Regions from separate parts of the Methylobacterium sp. 275MFSha3.1 genome, predicted to be linked through region 3. Evidence: riboswitches for the same ligand, from Rfam matches in the RefSeq annotation. Region 3 holds a riboswitch; each other region holds the start of a gene.
What was found. A riboswitch is a leader RNA that binds a small molecule or an ion and turns the genes downstream of it on or off. The one in region 3 is predicted to bind cobalamin.
Positions count from the first base shown of each region.

Region 1 (7,250 bases), on a different contig from region 3:
CGACGAGCCTCATCGCGACCGACGCGCCGGAAGTCGCGCCGCGAGCCGCCCCGCCGGCGCGGGTGAAAGGAGGCGGGTCCCCGTCACGGCTTCCGGCCCGGCTGGGCCGGCGCGGCCGCGGCGGGCTGGCCGCCGGGGATCCGGGTCCGCTCGTAGCCGAGCCGGCACCGGATCAGGAAGCGCCGGCGCTTGCCGCCGCGCAACCCGCGCTGATGCGAGGCGCGGTTGCAGGCCGCGTAGGAGCGCCGCCGGCGCTCCGCGCGGGCACTGTTGGCGGTGCGCGGGGCGGCCTGCGCGGGCGCCGCGCCCGGGGCGGGCGCCGGGGCCGGATGCGGGGTCGCCGTCTCGGGGGGGTGGGTGCCGTTCGCCGTCGGCGCCGCCCTGGTCGTCTCGCCCGGCGCGGCATGCGCGATCGGCCCGGTGAGGCACAGGGCGGCGAGGCAGGCCAGCATCGCGAGCTTCATGTGTCAGGGTCTCGAACCGCCGGGAACAGGCCCCGCGGCGGATCGGCGGGGCGCGGGGCAGCATATGAGGCGGCGCGGCCGGTTGCCAAGGCATGCGCCGCGCGGGACGCTCGGTCCGCACCCGACTTTCACCGGAGATGCCGCGGCGCTGACGGGCGCTGGCGTGACGGTTATCGGGGGGACGGGAAGGGTGATCCGGCGATGAACCTCGTGCTGCTGCCCGGCTTCATGACCGATGCCGACCTCTGGTCGGACGTGGTCGCGCGCCTCGCCGAGGTGGGTCCGATCACGCACGGCGACCTCGCGCGGGACGCCGCCATCGCCGACATGGCGCGCCGCGTCGTCGCGGAGGCGCCGCCGCGCTTCGGGCTCGTGGGCTTCTCCATGGGCGGCTACGTCGCCCGCGCGGTCGCCCGGCTCGTGCCGGACCGGGTGGAGGCGCTGGTCCTCGTCGCCACCTCGTCGCGGGCCGACACGCCGGCCCAGGCGCGCCGGAAGGCCGCCGCGGTCGCCCATATCCGCCAGCAGGGCTACCGGGGCCTCAGCCGGTCGGCGATCCTCCAGTCGGTGCACCCGGACCGCGCCGGCGACGCCGCCCTCCTGAGCCGGATCCGGCAGATGGGCGACCGCCTCGGCGGAGAGGTCTTCCTGCGCCAGGCCGGGCAGGCGCGCGAATCCGATGGCGACCGCCTCGGCGCGATCGGCTGCCCGACCCTGGTCGTGGCGGCGGCCCAGGACGCCCTGCGCAGCCTCGACGAGGCGCGGGAGCTCCGCGACGGCATCCCGGGCGCGACGCTGAGGGTGATCGACGGGTCGGGCCACATGCTGCCGCTCGAGGCCCCGGACGCGCTGGCGGACGCGATCGTGCCCTGGCTGCGGGCTCAGGCCTCCGGAGCCTCGACGATCGGGTCGTAGCGGGCGGCGTCGAAGCCCAGGAGGTTCCAGCTCTGCGCCATGTGGGGCGGGAGCGGCGCGCTCACGTCGACCGGCTTGCCGGTCCGCGGGTGCGGGATGACGATCCGCCGGGCGAGCAGGTGGAGGCGGTTCTGGATGCCGCCCGGCAGCTCCCAGTTCTCGACGGAGAAGTATTTCGGGTCGCCCACGATCGGGTGGCCGATATGGGCCGCGTGGGCGCGCAGCTGGTGCGTGCGGCCGGTGACCGGCTTGAACGACAGCCAGGACAACTTCTGGGCCGCCTGATCGACCATCGCGTAGTAGGTCAGCGCGTGGCTCGCGCCCTCGTCGCCGTGCTTGGCGACCCGCATCCGCGCGTCGGCGTCGGTGGGCTCCTCCTTGGCGAGGTAGGTCGAGACGCGTCCCTGCCGGACCCGCGGCACGCCCGCGGTGAGCGCCCAGTAGATCTTCCGCGCCGCCCGGGACCGGAAGCTCTTGGCCAGCGTCGCGGCGGCGAGCCGGGTCTTGGCGATGATCAGGCACCCGGCCGTGTCCTTGTCCAGCCGGTGGACGAGGCGCGGCTTCTGGCCGTCCGGACCCGTGAGGGCGGCGAGCAGGCCGTCCACGTGCCGGACCGTCCCCGAACCGCCCTGGACCGCGAGGCCGAAGGGCTTGTTGAGGATCATCATGTCGGCATCCTCGTAGAGGATCAGCGACCGGATGAAGGCGGCGTCGTCCTGCTCGCGGGCGGCGCTGCGCGGCCGCTCGGTGGGCTGGTCGAGGCGCAGCGGCGGCACGCGCACGCTCATGCCCGGCTCCAGCCGGTCGTTCGGCTTGGCGCGCTTGCCGTCGACCCGCAACTCGCCCTTGCGGACGATGGTCTGCACGCGGGTGAAGGGCAGGAGCGGGAAGCGGGCGGTGAGGAAGCGGTCGATCCGCATCCCGGCCTCGTCCGGCTCGACGGTCAGGGTCTGCACGCCGGAGGCGAGGGTCGCGGAGGCGGCGGCGCGCTGCTCGCGCCGGGTCGGACCGGGCGCGGGGGCAGAGGCGGTGGCGAGGGCCGGGGAGGGGGCCGCCGAGCGCTTGGCCGGCGGCCGGCCGCCGGGCTTGCCCGCCGCGGCGTCGCGCGGTGCGGCAGCGTCGCGGCGCGGCTTCGGCGGCCGGGCCGGCGCCGGGGCCGCAGCGGCCTGCGCGCCCCAGGGATCGCGGGTGCCGGCATCCTCGCCGCGGTTGCGGGCCGCGCGCTCGGCGGCGTCGCGGGCGCTGGTGCGCGGGCCCGTGCGGGCGCGGCCGTCGGCCTGGGCCTTGCCGCCCCTGAACTTGCTGGCGCTGGACTTGCCGGCCTGAGGCTTGCGCCCCGTCGGCCCGCCGCTTCTGGGAGGTCGTATCGTCATGCTTCCGCCGGCACCCGTCTCCGCGTCGGACGGAGCGTCCGGGCGCATGGGCCGCGGCGTCGCGGACGTCCGGACCGATGGGATTGCCCGGCTGTAGCATCGCCCGCGCCGAGCGGCAAAGGCAGTGGGCCGGCCCGGTCCGTCAGGGCTCCGCGCGCCACGCGTCGCGGAGGCGGGCCTTCAGGCCGGCGGGGAAGAGGTCGGGACCGCCCGGCACGTCGAGCCCGTCCAGATCGCACCACCGCGCCACGCAGGCGGTGCCGGAATCCTCGTGGAAGACGAAACGCTCCTGCCCGTCGAACCGCCCCGGCGGCAGGGCGACGGGGAACAGGAACAGCACCTCGTGCCCGACCTGCCCCTCGTGCGTGAAGATGTTCTCCATGACGCGGGGGCCGCCGAGCACCGAGACGGTGACGCCGAGCTCCTCCCGGAACTCCCGGATCAGGGCGTCCTCGACCCGCTCGCCGAACGCGACGCTGCCGCCGAGCGGCCGGACGCCTTTCAGCCGCCCATCATCCGCGCGGACCTCGGCCACGAGCAGGCTGTTGCCGCGCCGGGGCAGACCCAGTGCCTTCACGCGAATCTCCGCAGGGGGCCGCCAGACCGTCATCCCGCAGGGGCTAGCCCGTCGTCGGCGAGGCCGCAACGGACCGGCGCACAGCGCGCCGATCCACGGCAACAACCGGACACACGGTTGACGCCCGCCCCCGCTAAGGCCAAGCTGTGTTCGACGGTTCCCCTCGGGGATCAAAAGGGAACGCGGTGAGGGGTTCGCCCCGAAGCCGCGGCTGCCCCCGCAACTGTAAGCGGCGAGCCCTTCACCACCACGTCACTGGGTCACCCCGGGAAGACGGTGCGAGGGCGGCGACCCGCGAGCCAGGAGACCTGCCGTCAGCCGTGGTCACACGCGAAACGCGCCGGGCGGGGTGTCCTGGCGGGTGTCGAGGCGCCGCCAGTCCCGAGGGGAGGCGGCCGCCGAGGCCTCGTTCGCGGTGACGTGCCACAGCTAGCGCGCCCGCGACGCCGTTCCCCATGCCCGTCTCCGCCGTCCCGAACCCCTCGAGCCCTGTCGCAGGACGCCGTCGCGCGCCCGCACGGGCAGAGGCTACCGGACAGCGCGCGCATTGTAATGTTATTACAATGCTTGTAGGACGCGGGGGCCGGCGCGCGCCGTGCACGGACCGCTTTCCCCATGTCTCCATCGACCCATCGCTCCCGCCCCGGCGGGCGGGCCCCGCTCTGCGGCGTTCTCCTCGCGCTCCTCGCCAGTCCGACCGCCGCCCAGGAGGCGGTCACGCTGGATGAGCTGTCCGTCGCCGGCGCGGGCGGCGACCCGAGCCGCCTGCCGCCGAATGGCCTCAACCTGCGCACCCCCGACCGGACCGCGAGCCGCCTCGGCCTGACGCCGCTGGAGACGCCGGCCAGCCTCGACATCGTGTCGGGCGAGACCGCGCGGCTGCGCGGCCAGGACACGATCGCCGAGGCCGTGACTCAGGACGCGACCGGCATCACCACCATCGCGGCGCCCGGCAACGGCAACGGCGCGTTCACGTCCCGCGGCTTCGCCGGCCCGAACTCGATCCAGCAGCTCTACGACGGCACGCGCTTCTACGTCGGCGCCAACACCGTGACCTTCCCGTTCGACACGTGGAACGTCGAGCGGATCGAGGTGCTGCGCGGGCCGTCCTCGGTGCTCTACGGCGACGGCGCCATCGGCGGCGTCATCAACGTGGTGCCCAAGAAGCCGGTCTTCGTGCCGATCAACGCCGCCCGCGCGGTGATCGGCACCGACGGGGTCGCGCGGCTCGCCCTCGATTCCGGTGGCCCGCTGGGCCAGGCGGAGTACGGCGACACCTTCGCGTACCGCCTCAACGTCAGCGGCAACCGCGCCGACGGCTGGATGCGGCCGGAGGGCGATTTCCGCAACCTCGCGGTCTCCACCGCCCTGCTGTTCCGGCCGAGCGCCGACCTCGCCTTCACCCTGAGCCACGATCTCGGCTACCAGGAGCCCGCCCGCTACTGGGGCACCCCGTTGGTCGAGGGACGGATCCCGGATCTCATCCGGTTCAACAACTACAACGTCCGCGACGCGAAGATCACCTGGGCCGACAACTGGACCCAGCTCAAGACCGAGTGGTCCCCCTCGGCCGACATCACGATCCGCAACACCGCCTACCGGCTGACCAGCCGGCGCCACTGGCTCGACGTCGAGCAGTACAGCTACAACCGCGGCACCGGGCTCGTGGACCGGGGCGACTACCTGGAGATCTACCACAGCCAGGAGCAGGTCGGAGACCGCCTCGACGCGACGTTCCGGGGCAGCCTGTTCGGGCTGCCGAACCAGTTCGTAGCCGGCTTCGACGTGAATCACATCGACTTCCGCCACACCAACAACTTCTACTTCGACCAGACCACGAGCGTGCCGCTCACCGGCTACGATCCGGGCCTGTTCCCGCAGAACGGCCGGGCGCGCCCGGCCTACGCGACGCAGACGAGCCAGGCCTCTGTCTTCGCCGAGGACCGGGTGATCCTGTCGGACAAGCTGTCATTCCTCACGGGCGTGCGCCTCGACGTGCCGACGCTGAACCGCGAGGACCTGCAGACGGGATCGCGGTTCGAGAAGACCTATCGGGCGCTCGGCTACCGGTTCGGCCTCGTCTACAACCCGACGCCGGACAGCGCGCTCTACGCCCAGTACAGCTTCGCCACCGACCCGGTGAACAGCCTGATCACGCTGTCGCAGTCGCTGGCCGGCTTCAAGCTCGCGACCGGCGATCAGGTCGAGATCGGCGCCAAGGGGCTGGCCTTCGACGGCGCCCTCGAATGGACCGTCGCGGGCTACCGGATCGTCAAGGACAACCTGATCTCGGCGATCCCCGGCCAGCCGACGCTGTCCACGCAGGTGGGGAGCCAGTCCTCGCAGGGCTTCGAGCTGGCGCTCGGCTGGCGCTTCGCGCCGGGCTGGCGGCTCGACGGCAACCTCGCGCTCCTCCACGCGCAGTACGACCGGTTCGACCAGACGGTGAACGGCGCCACCGTCTCGTACGCCGGCAACCAGCCGATCGACGTGCCCGAGCGCGTGGCCAATCTCTGGCTGACCTGGGACGTCACCCGCGACTGGACCGCGCGGGTCGGACTGCAGAACGTCGGGCAGGTCTACAGCGACTTCGGCAACACGGCGCGGCGCCCCGCCTACAACCTCGTCAACGCGGTCCTGGACCATCAGGTGACGGCGGATTCACGCCTGTCCGTGCGGGTCTACAACCTGTTCGACAAGGTCTACGCGATCTCGGGCAACGCCGTGAACGGGGTCGGGACCAACTGGCTGCTCGGGCGCCCGCGCTCGGTCGAGGTCGCCTACACGGTGACGTGGTGAGCCTGCCGCGCCGGCTCGGCAAGGCGGGACGGCGCTGGCTGCTCCTGTTCCACCGCTGGGCCGGGATCGCCGCGGGGCTGTTCTTCGCGCTGTGGATCGGCTCTGGGCTGGTGATGCTCTCCGTGCCGTTCCCGGCGCTCACCGAGGCCGAGCGGCTGTCGCGGCTCGCCCCGATCGCCTGGGATCAGGTCGCGGTCGCGCCGGACGCGGCGCTGCGGGCCGGCGGGCTCGCCGGCGTGCCGGCCGCCTTCGGCCTGGAGATGCGGGGCGACGAGCCGGTCTACCGGATCGCCGGCCACGACGGCGCCCGGGTGACGGTCTCGGCACGGACCGGCGCGCGGCTCGGCCCGCTGACACCCGCAGACGCGCTGCGTGTCGCGGCCGGTGGTGCTCCGGCTGCGCAGGCCGAGCTGGTCGCGCGCGACCAGTGGACCGTCACGGCCCGCTACGACCCGCTCCGGCCTTTCCTGAAGGTGGCCCTCGGCGACGCCGCGGGGACCGAGCTCTACGTGTCTGCGGTGACCGGCGAGATCGCCCTCGACACGACACGCTTCGAGCGGGGCTGGAACTGGGTGGGTTCGGTGGCGCACTGGATCTACCTCACGCCGCTGCGGGCCCGGCCGGAGCTGTGGCGGACGATCCTGTTGTGGCTCTCCGGTTTCGCCGCCCTCGGCGCGCTGAGTGGAGGCGTGATCGGGATCTGGCGCCTGCGCCTTCGGCGGCGCTACGCGGCCGGGGCGGTCACGCCCTATCGCGGGCTGGCGCGCTGGCACCACCTGCTCGGCCTCGCGGGGGGCCTCGGCTTGAGCACGTTCATCGTCAGCGGCTGGATCTCCATGAACCCGAACCGCTGGTTCAGCGCGACCAGCCCGCCGGTAGCGTTGCGCGCCGCCTATGCCGGAACCCCGCCGGCGCTCGGCCTCGATCCGCACCGGCTCCGCGATGGCGCCGTGCCGGATACGCGCACCCTGCGCTTCGCCGCCATCGGCGGACGCTGGTGGATCGTCGCCGAGACGGCGGACGGCCTCCCGACGGTCGCAGCGGACGGCGCGACCGCCCTCGACGCGCGCAGCATCGCGACGGCCGCGGCAGACGGTTTCGCGGACGGTCCCCTCCGGTCGA
Region 1 is NZ_FNWP01000015.1:98,540-105,789, reverse strand. Features, by position in the region: gene BLW78_RS18720 (HAD-IA family hydrolase) at 1-13, opposite strand, end outside; gene BLW78_RS18715 (hypothetical protein) at 84-464, opposite strand; gene BLW78_RS18710 (alpha/beta fold hydrolase) at 666-1,379, shown strand; gene BLW78_RS18705 (RluA family pseudouridine synthase) at 1,346-2,752, opposite strand; gene BLW78_RS18700 (NUDIX hydrolase) at 2,895-3,362, opposite strand; cobalamin riboswitch at 3,467-3,660, shown strand; gene BLW78_RS18695 (TonB-dependent receptor) at 3,945-6,128, shown strand; gene BLW78_RS18690 (peptidase) at 6,122-7,250, shown strand, end outside.
Region 1: another riboswitch for cobalamin. It lies ahead of BLW78_RS18695 (TonB-dependent receptor); the one in region 3 lies ahead of BLW78_RS01120 (TonB-dependent receptor plug domain-containing protein).

Region 2 (7,250 bases), on a different contig from region 3:
GGCGCCCAGGCGAATCGCCAGGCGCCGCAGCATCCGCCGCAAATTGTCGGGGCCGCCAGCCCGGAAATAGGCGTCGAGCTGCCCGGCGAGGTCGGGATCGGTGGAGAAGGCGGCGAGGCGCGGGTCCGGCCGGTCGTCGCCCGGCAGGACCGCGAGGACGACGCCGTGCGCCCGCGCGGCCTCGGCGCAGCGCTCGATCCCGTAGCGCCAGTAATCGAGGCCGCCCAGGCAGCGGATCACCACGACCTTGGCGCGCGCCACGACGCGCTCGACGTAGAGGTCGACCGAGAGCGGGTGCCGCAGCCTGGCGAGCTTCGCGAGCCGCAGGCTCGGCAGGCCGGGCTCCGCGGCGTGGGCCTGCCCGACCGACGCGAGGTCGCTGTCGGTGAAGGACAGCACCACGAGGTCGCCGGGCTCCTGCCCGAGATCCACGGCCGCCTCGCCCTCGTCGAGGGAGACGGCATCGATGCGCACGAGATGCACCGCGGCGGCCCCTAGAGCGAGTCCGGGCGGGCGTGCGCGACCGGCCTCATCCCGCGAGGGCCGCCGCGACGGCGTCCTTGTCGAAGCCCTTCAGGCCGATCACCACCAGCGTCCCGTCGCGGGCTTCCCCGGACCGCCAGGGGCGGTCGAAATGATGGGTCACGCGCCGGCCGACACCCTGCACCACGAGGCGCATCGGCTTGCCCTCGACCTCGGCAAATCCCTTGATGCGCAGGACGCCGGCGGCCTCGGCCGCCACCTCGACCCGGGCCGCGAGATCTCCCGCGGTCACCGCCGGGCGCACCGGCAGCGCCACGGTCTCGAAATCGTCGTGGTCATGGTCCTCGCCCTCGCCGTGATGCGAGGGTCGGGCGTCGAGATCGTCCTCGGCGGCCGCGCCGAGGCCGAGCAGCACCCGCGGGTCGATGGCGCCGTTCTCGGTCTCGACCACCTTCACGGCGCGGGGCAGGTGCCCCTCGACCTCGGCGCGGACCCGCGCCCGCGTCGCGGCGTCGATCAGGTCGGCCTTGTTGACGACCACGAGGTCGGCGCAGAGGAGCTGGTCCTCGAACACCTCCTCCAGGGGGTTGTCGTGGTCGACCGACTGGTCGGCGGCGCGCTGGGCCGCCAGGGCCTCCGGATCCTCCGCGAAGGCGCCCGAGGCCACCGCCGGGCCGTCCACCACCGCGACCACGCCGTCGACGGTCACTCGCGAGCGGATCGCCGGCCACTGGAACGCCTGGACCAGCGGCTTCGGCAGGGCGAGGCCGGATGTCTCGATCAGGATGTGCTCCGGCGGCTCGGCGCGGCCGAGAAGGGTCTCCAGCGCCGGCACGAAATCGTCCGCGACCGTGCAGCAGATGCAGCCGTTCGGCAGCTCGACGATGGCGTCCTCGGTGCAGCCCTCGACGCCGCAGGCCGCCAGGAAGGACTTGTCGAAGCCGATATCACCGAACTCGTTCACCAGGATCGCGAGGCGGCGCCCCTTGGCGTTCTCGACCACGTGGCGGACGAGGGTCGTCTTGCCGGCCCCGAGGAAGCCGGTGACGATGGTGCAGGGGATCTTGTTCACGAGGGTCATTCCGCGGGCTCCAGGGTGCCGGCGGGGACCGGGCGGGGTTCTGGGAAAGGGGGAATGCGGGCGATCACGCCCTTGCGGAACGCCTCCGGACGCTCGCGCCAGGGCACGATGCCGTCCGGGGTCGCCGCGTAGGCCGCGAGCCCGCCGAGGATGATCTCGGCCGACGCGGCCGGATCCATGTCGCCGTAGACGTAGGTCCAGCGGTCGGCCGCGGCGACCGCCACGGTGCAGGGCCGCTTGCAGACCGACAGGCACTCCACCGCCTCGACCCGCAGGTCCGGCGTGGCGCCGCTCCGCGCCCGGAGCGCCTCCAGCAGGCGGGCCCCGGCGCGGGGGCCGTCGGGGTCGTCGTCCGGCCGGCGGCAGGTGATGCAGACGTAGAGAACGGTCTCAGGCACGGGCCGCTCCCCGATCCGCGCCGCGGGCGAAGGCCTGCCACGCCCAGCCGAGCCCCAGCCCGATCAGGATCCAGAACACGAAGCTGATGGCGAGCGACCGAGCGGCGAATTGCGCGGCGAGCGCCGCCGGAAGTTCGGACGCGGCCTCGGGCGCCTGCGGGGCGCCGACGACGTGCGGGGCGATGATCAGGACGAGCCCCCCGAGGATCGTGATCAGCGCGCGGCGAATCGTGATCAGGTAGAGCCCCATCCCGGTCGCCGCGGCGGTCATCACCCACCACGCCTGCCGCGTCGCGAGCGGGGCCGCCGCGCTGCCGGGCAATTCCGGGGGCAGGCCAAGGCCCGGCGCGAGCGCGACGCTGGCGAAGGCGGCCACCGCGAAGGCGAGGCCGACCTGCGGCGTGGGTTCGCGGCCGCAGGCGAGCATCACCGCGCCGAGCAGCAGCGCGTAGCCGACGCCACCCACGAGGGTCGCGAGCCCGGTGAAGGCCATCCGCGGCAGGCCGGGCGCGGGCTGCCATTCCGGCGCGGCGTCGGGCGCGGCGTGATCGTGCCCGGCATGGGCCAGCACGATCGGGAACGCCTTGATCGGGAGCGCCTTGGCAGCCCGGTTCGGCGCCTCCTGCTGCTCGTAGCGCTCGGCCGCGACGATCAGCGGCGAGGTCAGCGTGAGTTCGAGGCCCGTCACGATGGCAGCCGCGAAGAAGCCGGCGGCGAGGGCCGCCGACAGGAGCCGGATGATCATCCCTGGTCCGGGGACGTCAGTGACAGGGGAAGTTCTGGGTGTGGCGGAAGTCGTGCGCCGCGTTGTGGAGCGCGATCGCCGGCGAGAAGCCCGCCATGAACAGCAGGCCGAGGCCCAGCACGGCCGCGAGCGCGACGGCGATCGGGCGCTCCGACGCGCGGGTGCCGGCGGCGACGGGGGCGAGGGTTTGCGTCGTCATCAGAAGCGTCTCCAGCCGCCCCACCGGCGGCATTGCGGGATCCTGTCGCGACGGCAGGTCTCCTGGCTCGCGGCTCGGCGCGCCCACCGCCTTCCCGGATCGCTCCGGTGGCGCTTGGCGGGCGCTCGCCGCTCACAGTTGCGGGGGCAGCCGCGGAATCGGGGCTTCAAACCCCTCACCGCATTCCCTTTTCACCCCGTCTCCGGGGCACCGTCGCCCGGCCGTTGTAGACGCATGACCGCCAGGACACAACGGAGCGGCGCCGGATCGCGGCCGTTTCCCGCGCCCGCCCCGCGATCGGGGCGGGCTTGACGGCCGCGCCCCGGAGCGGGCACCGCCGCACCCGATACCCGCCCGGCCCCGGCGCGGGCGCTGAACTCCCGGAGACCCGATGGCCCCGACAGACGATCCGACCCCGGTCCTCGTCGATCTCGCGGCCGGCCGTGAGCCGCGGATCGTCTCCGATGCGGGCACGGGAACGACGTGGCTCGAGGTCGACCTCGGCGGCCGCTTCCCGATCCATTCCGTCGCCCTGCGGCCGGGGGAGGGGGCGGTTCCCGCCGAGCCTGGCGACGTCGCGGTGGCGGTCTCGCAGGACGGCGTGACGTGGGCCGAGCCGGACCTCGCTGGCTGGACCGCGACCCCGGACGCCCTCGTCGCCGCGATCGTCCCCGACGAGCGGGCCTGGGCGCGCGCGGTCCGGATCGCCGCGCCCGAACCGGCCCGGATCGCCGGCATCGGCATCCGCGCCGACGAGGCCGCGGTCGACCTGATCGCGCTGCGGGCGATGCTCGGCCTCGACGTGATGCTCCTGAACGAGACGCCCGGCGCCAACGTCTACGTCACCTACGCGCTCCAGTCGGCGCCCGACCGCGCCAGCCACGCCCTGGTCGGCCTGTCGCTGTTCGAGAACGGCGCCTTCGGCAACTGCCTCGTCCAGTACATCATCGCGGTGACGATCGCGAAGGCGCTCAACCTGAAATACATCAAGGTGCCCAAGGTCGACCGCAGCAAGGTGATCTTCCTGACCGAGCGGCTGACCTGCGACGGCCTCACCTTCATCCCGCCGGACGAGCCGCTGCCGGCGGACGGCTACTTCCTGTCGGGCCTGTATTTCGACCCGACGCAGTTCGAGCGCATGACCGCGCTGCGGGGGCCGACGGATTCGCGCGCGATCGTGCAGAGCGTGATCCGGCCGCTGTTCAACGGCCTGCCGAAGAGCTTCCCGGTGAAGCCCGACGACCAGCTCCTGATCCACATCCGGTCGGGCGACATCTTCAGCACCTGGGTGGATCCGCACTACCCGCAGCCGCCCTTCGCGTTCTACCGGATGGTCATCGACCGGCTTCTGGCCGAGGGTCGCATCCGCTCGGTCAAGCTCGTCTTCGAGAACAGGCTGAACCCGGTCATCGCCGAGGTGGAGGCGTACGCCGAGCGGCGCGGACTGCCGGTGGAGATCCAGAGCGAGTCGCTGATCTCCGACGTCGCGGCGCTGGTGAACGGCCGCTACCTCGTCTTCGGGCTGGGGACCTTCGGGCCGGGGATCTGCCACCTCTCCGACCACGTCGAGCAGGTCTTCTACTTCGCGTCGAACTGGCCGCAGGGCTTCCAGTCGATCCCCACCATCGGGAAGGTGGTCGAGGTCCGCGATCTCGAGGGCCGCTACATGAAGGTCGGCGAGTGGCAGAACACCGACGCGCAGCGCCGGACGATGGTGGATTACCCGGCCGAGGCCCTCGCCTTCGACGACGCGTGACCGGCGCGGCGGGCCGGAGGCGCTACGGCGCCGTCCGGAGATGCTCGGCGGGGGCTCCGGCCGGACGGGTCGAGCCGGCGTCGCGCACCTTCAGGGCGTCCGTGTACATCCGCTCCACGTCCGCCCGGAAGGCGGCGCGCGAATCCGGACGCGTGTAGAACATGTGCCCGCCCGGATAGACCGCGAGGCTCAGGCGGCCGGCGGCGTAGGCCGGGACCTGCGCCAGCAGGAGCTTCGAGGCGAAGTAGGGCGTCACTAGGTCGGTGAAGCCGTGCGCCACGAGGACGCGCAGGTGCCCGTCGAGCGCCAGATCGCCCTTCAGGTTCGACAGGACCTCGGGTGCCTGCCGGCCCGAGCCCCAGCTCCAGCCGCGATTGACGGCGTTGTTCAGGAGCTCGTAGCGCATGTTGGTCACCGGCCATTTCAGCGTCCGCGCGTAGAGGTCGAGCATCGCGCTCGTCAGCGGTGCCTGGAGGGCGGTGAGCTGGGGATCCTCGAAGCTCGACTGGGCGGCGTCCGGGTTCGGGTCCCAGCCGGTGATGCCGGTGTCGTAGGCGCTGGTCACGCGCCCCTCGGCGCGGTCGATCTCGCGCTGGACGCTCCGGGTCGAGAGGCGCGCCGCCTGGGCACGCACCAGGGCGGGGTCGAGACCGACGAGGGGCGCGACCTTCTCGGTCATCCGGGCGACGGCGGCCGTGTCGCTCGGCCCCTTGAGCAGGTCGCTCAGGTACGGGCCCGAGGCATAGGCCTCCGCGTCGCCGAGCAGGGTGGAGGTCGGCACCGTGCCGGCCCGCTCAAGGGCGCCGGCCGCCAGCGAGGGCAGCTTCAGCACGTAGCCCCACGGATTGGCCCGCGGCGTCTCCAGCCACGCGAAATCGAGCACCGGCGAGAGCAGCACCATGCCGGACAGGCCGACGCCGATCTCCTCCTGGAGCTTCTCGGCGATCAGCGGGCCGCGGAAGCCGCCGTAGCTCTCGCCGACGAAGAATTTCGGGCTCGCCATGCGGTCGTTGACGCGCAGGTAGCGCGCGATGGTCGCCGCCAGGGTCGAGGCATCGGAATCGATCGACCAGTAGGCCTTGCCGTTCCCGTCCGCGGCCCGGCTGTACCCGGTCCCCACGGGATCGAGGAAGACGAGGTCGGTAAAGCCGAGCCACGTCCCGTCGTTGGGCGTCAGCGTCACCGGCTGCGACGGGCTGATGCTGTCGCCGCCGACCGGCAGCCGCCAGGGCCCGATCGCTCCGATATTGAGATAGGCCGAGGCGGCGCCCGGGCCGCCATTGACCGCGAAAGTGACTGGACGCTCCCGGCCGGCCTGCGGCGCCATCGTGTAGGCGACGTAGGCGATCTCGGCCTGCAGCTTGCCCGCCTCGTCGACGAGGGGCAGGCTGCCGGCGGTGGCGGTGAAGTCGAGGGTCCGGCCGTCCGGCAGCGTCACGCTCTGCTTGGTCGTCGAATCGGGCGGCAGGCGGCGCCCCTCCGGTCCGCGCTGCGCCGGTTTGCTCTCCGCGGGATGGCCGTGCGGCGCGTCCTGGGCGAGGGTGACCGGGGGCGCGGCCAGAGCCAGGGCGAGGGCGAGCGCGGCGCGCGCGAGACGTGCGTGGGGGGCCACCATCAAGCCTTCTTGTTCCAGCGTCCGGACTCGTCCTGCTGCCAGTAGGCCACCGCGTGACCGGCGTCCTTGGCCTGCTTCCACTGCTCGCGGGCGCGCAGCAGCGCGTCCTGGTCGGTCCCGTCGAACAGGATGCAGATCCGCTCGTACCGCCCGGCGTCGGGCGGCAGGTCGGCGCCCTCCACCAGGAAGCGGATCGAGGCGGTGTTGGGATTCACGTCCCGGAGCGTGAGCACCACCGGCTGGCTCGCGGCGTCGGGCTCGCGGTCGGTGCCGTGCGGCAGGAAGCTCTCGTCGGAATAGGTCCAGAGGTGGTCGTCGAGCGCCTGAAGGCGCTCCTCGCTCGCCGCCTGGATCGCGGCCTGCCAGCCGCGGTCCAGCGAGCGCTCGACGAGGTTCGGCAGCACCTTCTCCAGGGGCTGCCGCTGCATATGGTAGAAGAGGATCTCGGTCACGGCACCGAGGATATAGGGCCGCGGGCCGCCGCGCGAGCAGCGGCGCGCCGCCGCGGCCTCAGACCAGGCGGCTCTGCTCGATCGCGGCGCCGACGAAGCCCTTGAACAGCGGGTGCGGCTCGAACGGACGCGACTTCAGCTCCGGGTGGAACTGCACGCCGATGAACCACGGGTGCCCGACATGCTCCACCGTCTCGGGCAACAGGCCGTCGGGGGACACGCCCGAGAAGCGCAGGCCCTTGGCCTCCAGCCGCTCGCGATAGGCCATGTTGACCTCGTAGCGGTGGCGGTGGCGCTCCGAGATCTGATCGGACCCGTAGATCTGGGCGATCTTGGACTCGGGGTCGAGCTTCGCCTCGTAGGCGCCGAGCCGCATCGTGCCGCCGAGATCGCCGGCCGCCGCGCGCCGCTCCAGCTCGTTGCCGCGCAGCCACTCGGTGAGCAGGCCGACCACCGGCTCGGCGGTGTCGCCGAACTCCGTGGAGTTGGCCTCCGGCATCCCGGCCAGCGAGCGGGCCGCC
Region 2 is NZ_FNWP01000012.1:104,236-111,485, reverse strand. Features, by position in the region: gene cobN (cobaltochelatase subunit CobN) at 1-483, opposite strand, end outside; gene cobW (cobalamin biosynthesis protein CobW) at 530-1,564, opposite strand; gene BLW78_RS16085 (DUF1636 domain-containing protein) at 1,561-1,962, opposite strand; gene BLW78_RS16080 (CbtA family protein) at 1,955-2,707, opposite strand; gene BLW78_RS16075 (CbtB domain-containing protein) at 2,724-2,906, opposite strand; cobalamin riboswitch at 2,941-3,136, opposite strand; gene BLW78_RS16070 (discoidin domain-containing protein) at 3,298-4,662, shown strand; gene BLW78_RS16065 (S10 family peptidase) at 4,685-6,277, opposite strand; gene BLW78_RS16060 (DNA polymerase III subunit chi) at 6,277-6,729, opposite strand; gene BLW78_RS16055 (CTP synthase) at 6,788-7,250, opposite strand, start outside.
Region 2: another riboswitch for cobalamin. It lies ahead of BLW78_RS16075 (CbtB domain-containing protein); the one in region 3 lies ahead of BLW78_RS01120 (TonB-dependent receptor plug domain-containing protein).

Region 3 (7,250 bases):
CGGCCGCACCCTGCTGCGCGAGTTCCGCCGGCACGACTTCACCTGGGGCGTCGCCATCGGGCAGGCCGAGCTCGTCGGGCACTTCGATACCGGGCCGTTCGCGCACACAGTGCTGCTCGGCCTTGAGCACGAGCGCTACAACAGCACCGAGAACCTGCTGCGCTCGACGCCGCGGCTCGACCCGTTCGCCATCGACCTGTTCAACCCGGTCTACGGCCAGCCCAAGCCGCCCTTCACGCGGCGCTACAGCGCGAGCGAGAACGTCGGGAACACCGCCATCTACGTGCAGGATCAGATTGCGCTCAGCCCGGAATGGAAGCTGCTCCTCGGCAACCGGACCGACTTCTACAACCAGACCTTCCGCGACAAGGTCGGTAACGAGCGCACGGAGCAGGACCGGACCGGCTTCTCGCCCCGCGCGGGTCTCGTCTACCAGCCGCTCTCCTTCCTTTCGTTCTACGGCAACGTGGCGGCCTCGTTCCGGCCCAATACCGGCTTCGACATCGCGACCCGACCCTTCGCCCCGGAGACCGGCTTCGGCTACGAGGCGGGCGTCAAGCTCGACCTCTTCACCAGCCTGAGCGTGACCGGCGCGGCCTTCCACATCGAGAAGGAGAACGTCCTCACGACCGACCCGCGGGACTTCTTCTTCCAGATCGCCGCCGGCGCGGTGCGCAGCCAGGGCTTCGACCTCAGCTTCGTCGGACAGGTAACGCCGGAGTTTCGGTTGATCGGGGGCTACGCCTTCATCGACGCCGCGGTGACCCGCGACGAGGTCCTGCGGGTCGGCTCGCCGCTACTCAACATCCCGCGCCACTCGGGCAGCCTGCTCGGCGTCTACGAGGTCCAGGCCGGCGACTGGAAGGGTTTCGGGTTCGGCGGAGGCGTCCGGGCCGTCGGCTCGCGTCTCGGGGACAGCGGCAACGAGCGGTTTCGGCTCCCCGGCTACGTGCTGACCGATGCCCTGGCCTACTACCGCTACGAGAACCTGCGCTTCGGGCTGAACGTCGATAACATCTTCGACGAGACCTACTACGAGCGCTCCTACAACGCCTTCTGGGTCGGCGTTGGCGAGCCTCGCCGGGTGACCATCAGCATGACGGCGCGGTTCTGATGGGCGTCCATCCGGGCACGCTGGACGCGGCGACCGAGGAATCGGCCAGGACCGGACGCATCGCCTCCATAGACGCCCTGCGCGGGCTGGTGATGGTGCTGATGCTTCTCGACCACCTGCGGGAAACCTGGTTCCTGCACGTGCCGGTCGCCGACCCGATGGATGCCAGGACCGCCCTGCCGGCCCTGTATCTCGCACGCCTCGCGGTCAGCCTGTGCGCGCCCATCTTCATCGTGCTGACGGGGGTGGCCGCGTATCTGTTCGGCACCCGGCACACGCTGGCGGAGACGCGCGCCTACCTCGTGAAGCGCGGCCTCGTCCTGATGGCGCTGGAGGTCTTCTACCTCTCGGAACTGTACTGGGGGGTGGCCAGCCCGACGCTGTGGCTTCAGGTGATCTGGTGCATCGGCGTATGCATGATCGTCCTGGCGGCGATGATCGGCCTTCCGCGCTCGTTTCTCATCGCGGTCGGGATGCTGCTCGTTTGCGGGCACAACCTCCTCGACCCGATCCACCTCCGGCCTGATGATCCCTTCTTCGCCGTCTGGACCATGCTGCACCAGCGCGACGTCATCGCGCTCCCATTCGGTCTGGTGGCCAAGACGACTTATCCGGTGCTTCCCTGGATCGGGGTCATCCTGCTCGGCTATGCCATCGGTCCGTGGTTCCTGCCCGGCGTCGCCACAGGTACGCGGGAGCGCCGTTTCGCTGCAGTTGGCATCACGATGCTGGTCGGTTTCGCGCTGCTGCGCTTGGCGAACGGCTACGGCGACAAGCCCTGGTTCGTCGTCGACGACAGCGCCATGCGGAGCGCGATGAGCTTCTTCGCGCTGACGAAGTACCCGCCCTCGCTGCTGTTCCTGCTCCTCACGCTCGGGATTGGGGCGCTATTGCTCGTCCTATTGGAACGCATGGGCGACCGCCCGGCCGTCGCCGCGCTGGCGGTGTTCGGCGGTGCGCCGCTCTTCTTCTACCTGCTTCACCTAACGGTTCTGCGGCTGCTCTATCACGGCGCGTTTGCGATTTGGGGTGCGACGCAGGGCACCGTGTTCACCGTAGCGGACTACGCGTGGGTTCTGGCGTGGTACGCTGGGCTGATCGTGCCCCTCTTCTTCCCGACCGCTTGGTTTTCGCGCATAAAGGCATCGCGGCGCGATATCGCTTGGCTTAAGTACCTTTAGTGTTAGATCTATTGTCCTTTACATACAGTTTTCTACGCTCAAAACAGAAAGTCCAGCTAATATTCGTTGCACATAGCGCCGATTTATAGCGTCTATGGCTTCTGATAAATCTCTGCGTGCAGAGACACACATGAAAGTAGGGTGATGCTCACATTTTGGAAATCTCGCACAAAATCGCCTCCGCGCCCACGAGTGCCTATGCTACGGGAAAAGAGATTATATTATCTTAGATCGCTGAAACTATTTGCAAGATTTGTGTATCAAAACGAGGCGCGCCTCGCAGATTTGCTCAAACAACACTCCAGAGGCGATGAGATTTCTAACACGTACAGCTCAGCAGTGTTCGTAACTCATCAACGTCACGGGCCAAAGCAAAGGCCTGGGCTTCCTTTGACAATGCAGTTAAGCGCCGGACCTTTTGGGAAACATTCGGTATACAAAGAGTGGAAAGCATGCGTTTGAAGAAGGTCTGTCTCTAGTCTACTCTATCGGACCAACAGGAGATATAGCAGTCATTCTCTACCCATTTCGAAGCGAGGTAAATTCTCCATTTGAAGACAGCATCCTACTGGGCGTTATTCCGCCCGATCAAGCAAAGCTTCAGAAGAGAATGTCTCGCGATGTGAAGGATTTTGTCGCATACGGCTATGTTACAGCACTCGATGCAAAGCCAACTCTTTCAGAACTCGCGAGAATATCCTATTTAAGATTTATAAAGCCAACTCACAGAGAGAAAAAATACACACCCTCGGCATCATCCGGCTTGATAGATAAGATTAAATCTGCCAGCATGAGCGGCATAGCATCAGGCTTGCTGAGGTTTATTACTCTCGCAGCCGCTGTATATCTGGGCGCTCGCTACGGTATCCAGACGAAATGATCAAACAAAGCTGCTGTCGGTGTGATCGGTCTCCGGCGTGTCTCCAATCCATCCACACGTGGTATCGAGATACCGGGCGATCCGTCATAAACGCCAGACATCTGAGCAACGTGTTCCTATACATTGACGGATAGGCACACCGCAGCCTAGCTTGGGCGTGACGGTTCCCCTCGGGGATCAAAAGGGAACGCGGTGAGGTCACGCCCGTGAGGGCTCAGCCGATGCCGCGGCTGCCCCCGCAACTGTAAGCGGCGAGTCCTTCATCACGACGTCACTGGGCGGCCTCGCCCGGGAAGACGATGAGAGGGCGACGACCCGCAAGCCAGGAGACCTGCCGTCAGCCGTGGTCACACGCGGAGCTTGCCGGGCGGGGTGTCCTGGGAGGTGTCGCGGCGCCGTGGTTCCCTTGAGGACGCGGCCGCCGAGGCCTCGTTCGCGGTGACGTGCCACAGCCGTCCCCCGAGGCCGTCCCGTGTCCTGTTTTGTTCCCTCTGCGCTCCGGCGCACGCTGGCGCTGTCCTGCGCCGCACCCGCATTGCTCGCCTCCATCCCCGCCCTCTCGCAGCAGGTCGCCGCGCCCTTCGCGGATGCCCAGGGAGGCGCCCAGGCCGCGGTCTCCCTGTCCGAGATCTCGGTCTCGGCCACCGGCGTGCCGACGCCGATCGCTAATACGGGATCGAGCGTCACCGTGCTCACCGACCGCCTGCTTCAGGAGCAGCAGCGCCGGACGGTGCCGGATGCCCTGCGGCAGGTGCCCGGCCTCAACGTCGTTCAGACCGGCGGCGCCGGCGGCCAGACCTCGGTCTTCATCCGCGGCACCAACTCGAACCACGTGAAGGTCCAGATCGACGGCATCGACGTCAACGACCCCTCGACCCCGAACCGCGCCTTCGACTTTAGCCAGTTGCAGACCTACGACCTCTCGCGGATCGAGGTGTTGCGCGGGCCCCAGAGCGGCCTCTACGGAGCCGACGCCATCGGCGGCGTGATCTCCGTCGTTACCAAGCGCGGCGAGGGGCCGGCCCGGGCGACGGCGACCGTCGAGGGCGGCTCGTTCGGCACCTTCAACCAGTTCGGCAACATCTCGGGTTCGGAGGGGATCTTCGACTACTCAGTGTCGGTCGGCCACATCCGGCAATCCGCCGTCCAGATCACGCCGTTCGAGTTGCTGCCCCGTGGCGTGCCGTTGCGGACCGCCTTCACCGACATCAAGACGGTCTCGACCAAGCTCGGCGCGCAGCTCACCGACGAGTTCCGCCTCAACTACGTCCTGCGCTTCTCCGATAGCGCCTATCTCGACCAGGCCGACGGCGGCTTCCCCTACGTGCCGCTTCCGTACCGGAACCTCAACGACCAGCAGCAACTGATCATGAGGGGCGAGGCCGAGTGGACGCCGGTGCCGGGCTTCCACAACGTCTTCGGGGCAAATTATTCTAAGTTCGACCGCCTGTTCGCCGGCCCGCTGGATCCCCTCGCGCCGCCGACGCCTACCACCTCCCTCGGGGAGCGAACCCGGTTCGACTACCGCGGCGACTGGCAGGTCTCTCCGGGCAACCTCGTCCTGTTCGGGGCCCAGCGCGAGGACGAGCGCTTCGAGACGACCGGCATCGATCGGTCCAACGGCAACACCGCCGGCTTCGCCGAGCTTCAGACCACCCCCTTTGCGGGAGCCGCGCTGGTCGCCAACATCCGCCACGACGCGAACGATCAGTTCGGCGGCGCGACCACCTACCGGGTGGCGCCGAGCTACATCGTGCCCGGCACCGGGACCCGCCTGAAGGGCAGCGTCGGGACCGGCTTCAAACCGCCGACTCTGAGCCAGCTCTATCAGGACTACCCGGGCTTCCGCTTCTTCGGGAACCCGAACCTGCGGCCGGAGGAGAGCTTCGGCTTCGACGGGGGCTTCGAACAGCCGCTGTTCGACGGGTTCATGACGGTGGGGGCGACCTACTACGAGACCGACTTCAAGAACCTCATCCAGACGACGTTCCTCCCGACCTTCTCCACCAACGTGAACGTCGGCCGGGCGACCGCCTACGGCACCGAGAGCTTCGTCGCCCTGCGCTTCAACGAGTTCTGGAGCGGACGGCTGGACTGGACCACCACGGTGACGAAGGACGAGATCGCACACCAGGAGCTGCTGCGCCGGCCACGCAACAAGGTCAGTGCGACCGCGATCTGGAACCTGATGCCGGGCCTGACCATGACCGGCACGCTCATCGTGCTGGGGTCGTTCGTGGACGGCAACCGGGACTTCTCCGTGCCCCGCCTGAAGGCTCCCGGCTTCACGCTGGTGAACCTGTCGGTCAACTACGCCTGGAGCGAGACACTGACGGTGTTCGGGCGGATCGATAACCTGTTCGACCAGCGCTACCAGAACCCCACCGGCTTCCAGGGCCCGGGGCTCGCCGTCTACGGCGGCGTCCGCGTGACGTCGTTTTGAGGTCGCGGATGCCGTCGCAATTCGGGATCGCCGTCGCGGTGATCCTGTCCGCCGTTCCCTTGGTCGCGGCGGCGGCACCCGCGCGGGTGGTCTCGATGAACCTGTGCGCCGACGAGCTCGTGCTACGGCTTGCCGACCGCGACCAGGTTCTGGCCGTCACCTACCTTGCCCGAGATCCGCGCGGGTCGACGGTCGCGAGCGAGGCGGTCGGGCTGCCGGTGACCCGGGGGCTCACCGAGGAGGTCGTCGCGTTGAAGCCCGACCTGGTCATCGCCGGTGCCTTCACGACGCGCACGACGGTGGGCATGCTCAAGCGCGTCGGCGCCCCCGTGCTCGAACTCGGCGTGCCGGCCGACCTGGACGGCGTCCGCGCCCAGATCCGGCAGGTTGCGTCAGCTCTCGGCCACCCCGAACGGGGCGATGCCATGGTCGCGGCGCTCGATGCGCGTCTGGCCACCATCGTTCCAGCCAGGAAGCCCCTGCGCGCCTTGGTGATGCGCCCGAACGCGTTCACGGTCGCGCCCGGCGGGCTCGGGGACGCACTGATCCGCGCCGCCGGCCTCGTCAACGTCTCGGCCGAGATCGGGCGTGACCGCTTCGGGCAGGTGCCCCTCGAAGCCGCGGCGCTGGCGAACCCGGACCTGATCGTCGTCGACGAGGGCGCGCCGGGCTGGCCTTCCTTGGCCGACACGCTCTTGCACCATCCCGTTTTCAGGGCCCTGGTGCGGACGCATCGGACCGTCGACATCCCGAACCGCTTCTGGACCTGTCCGGGGCCGCAGGTCGCGGAGGTCGTGGCGCATCTCGCCGATGCGGCGAACGAGCGGGCACCCCGGCCATGAATGCGCCGGTCACCTCGCTCCATCCAACGGTCTCCCGTCGCCTCGGCACGCCGCGCGCCCGGCGAACCGTCATCGCCGTCCTGGGCCTCACCACCCCCGCGCTGACGCTCGCCTCCATCGCCATCGGCTACGCGCCCTTCGACGTGCCCGCCGCTTTTGCGGACCTCATCGCCGGTCGCACGACGCTGCCGGCCCTGGTCCTTTGGGAGCTTCGTATTCCGCGCGCGCTACTGGGAGCCCTGGTCGGCTTCAGCCTCGGCCTGACCGGCGCGGCCATGCAGGGATACCTGCGCAACCCGCTCGCGGACCCCGGCATCCTCGGCATCTCGTCCGCCGCGGCGCTGGGCGCTGTCATCGTCTTCTACGGCGGGTTCGCCGCCACCATGGGCCTTGCCCTGCCGCTCGGCGGCATCGCCGGCGCCGGCGTCGCAGCGCTCCTCTTGAACGTGCTCGCCGCCCGCGGCAGCAGCACCCTCGGGTTGATCCTTGCAGGAGTCGGGCTGTCGAGCCTAGCCGGGGCTTTGACCGCGCTGGCGCTGAACCTGTCGCCGAACCCCTACGCGGCCCTGGAGGTCGTGTTCTGGTTGATGGGCTCGCTCAGCGACCGCAGCCTCGACCACGTCCTCCTATGCCTGCCGCTGATGGCTGTCGGCTGGGCCCTCATGCTGTCGACCGGCTCCGCCCTCGACGCCCTGACGCTCGGCGAGGACACCGCCGCAAGCCTCGGGGTAGGCTTGGTCTCCGTGCGCCTGCGTCTCGTTACGGGCGCGGCCCTGGCCGTCGGCAGCGG
Region 3 is NZ_FNWP01000002.1:242,386-249,635, reverse strand. Features, by position in the region: gene BLW78_RS01130 (TonB-dependent siderophore receptor) at 1-1,114, shown strand, start outside; gene BLW78_RS01125 (acetyltransferase domain-containing protein) at 1,114-2,295, shown strand; gene BLW78_RS30865 (hypothetical protein) at 2,714-3,175, shown strand; cobalamin riboswitch at 3,320-3,529, shown strand; gene BLW78_RS01120 (TonB-dependent receptor plug domain-containing protein) at 3,648-5,618, shown strand; gene BLW78_RS01115 (ABC transporter substrate-binding protein) at 5,627-6,460, shown strand; gene BLW78_RS01110 (FecCD family ABC transporter permease) at 6,457-7,250, shown strand, end outside.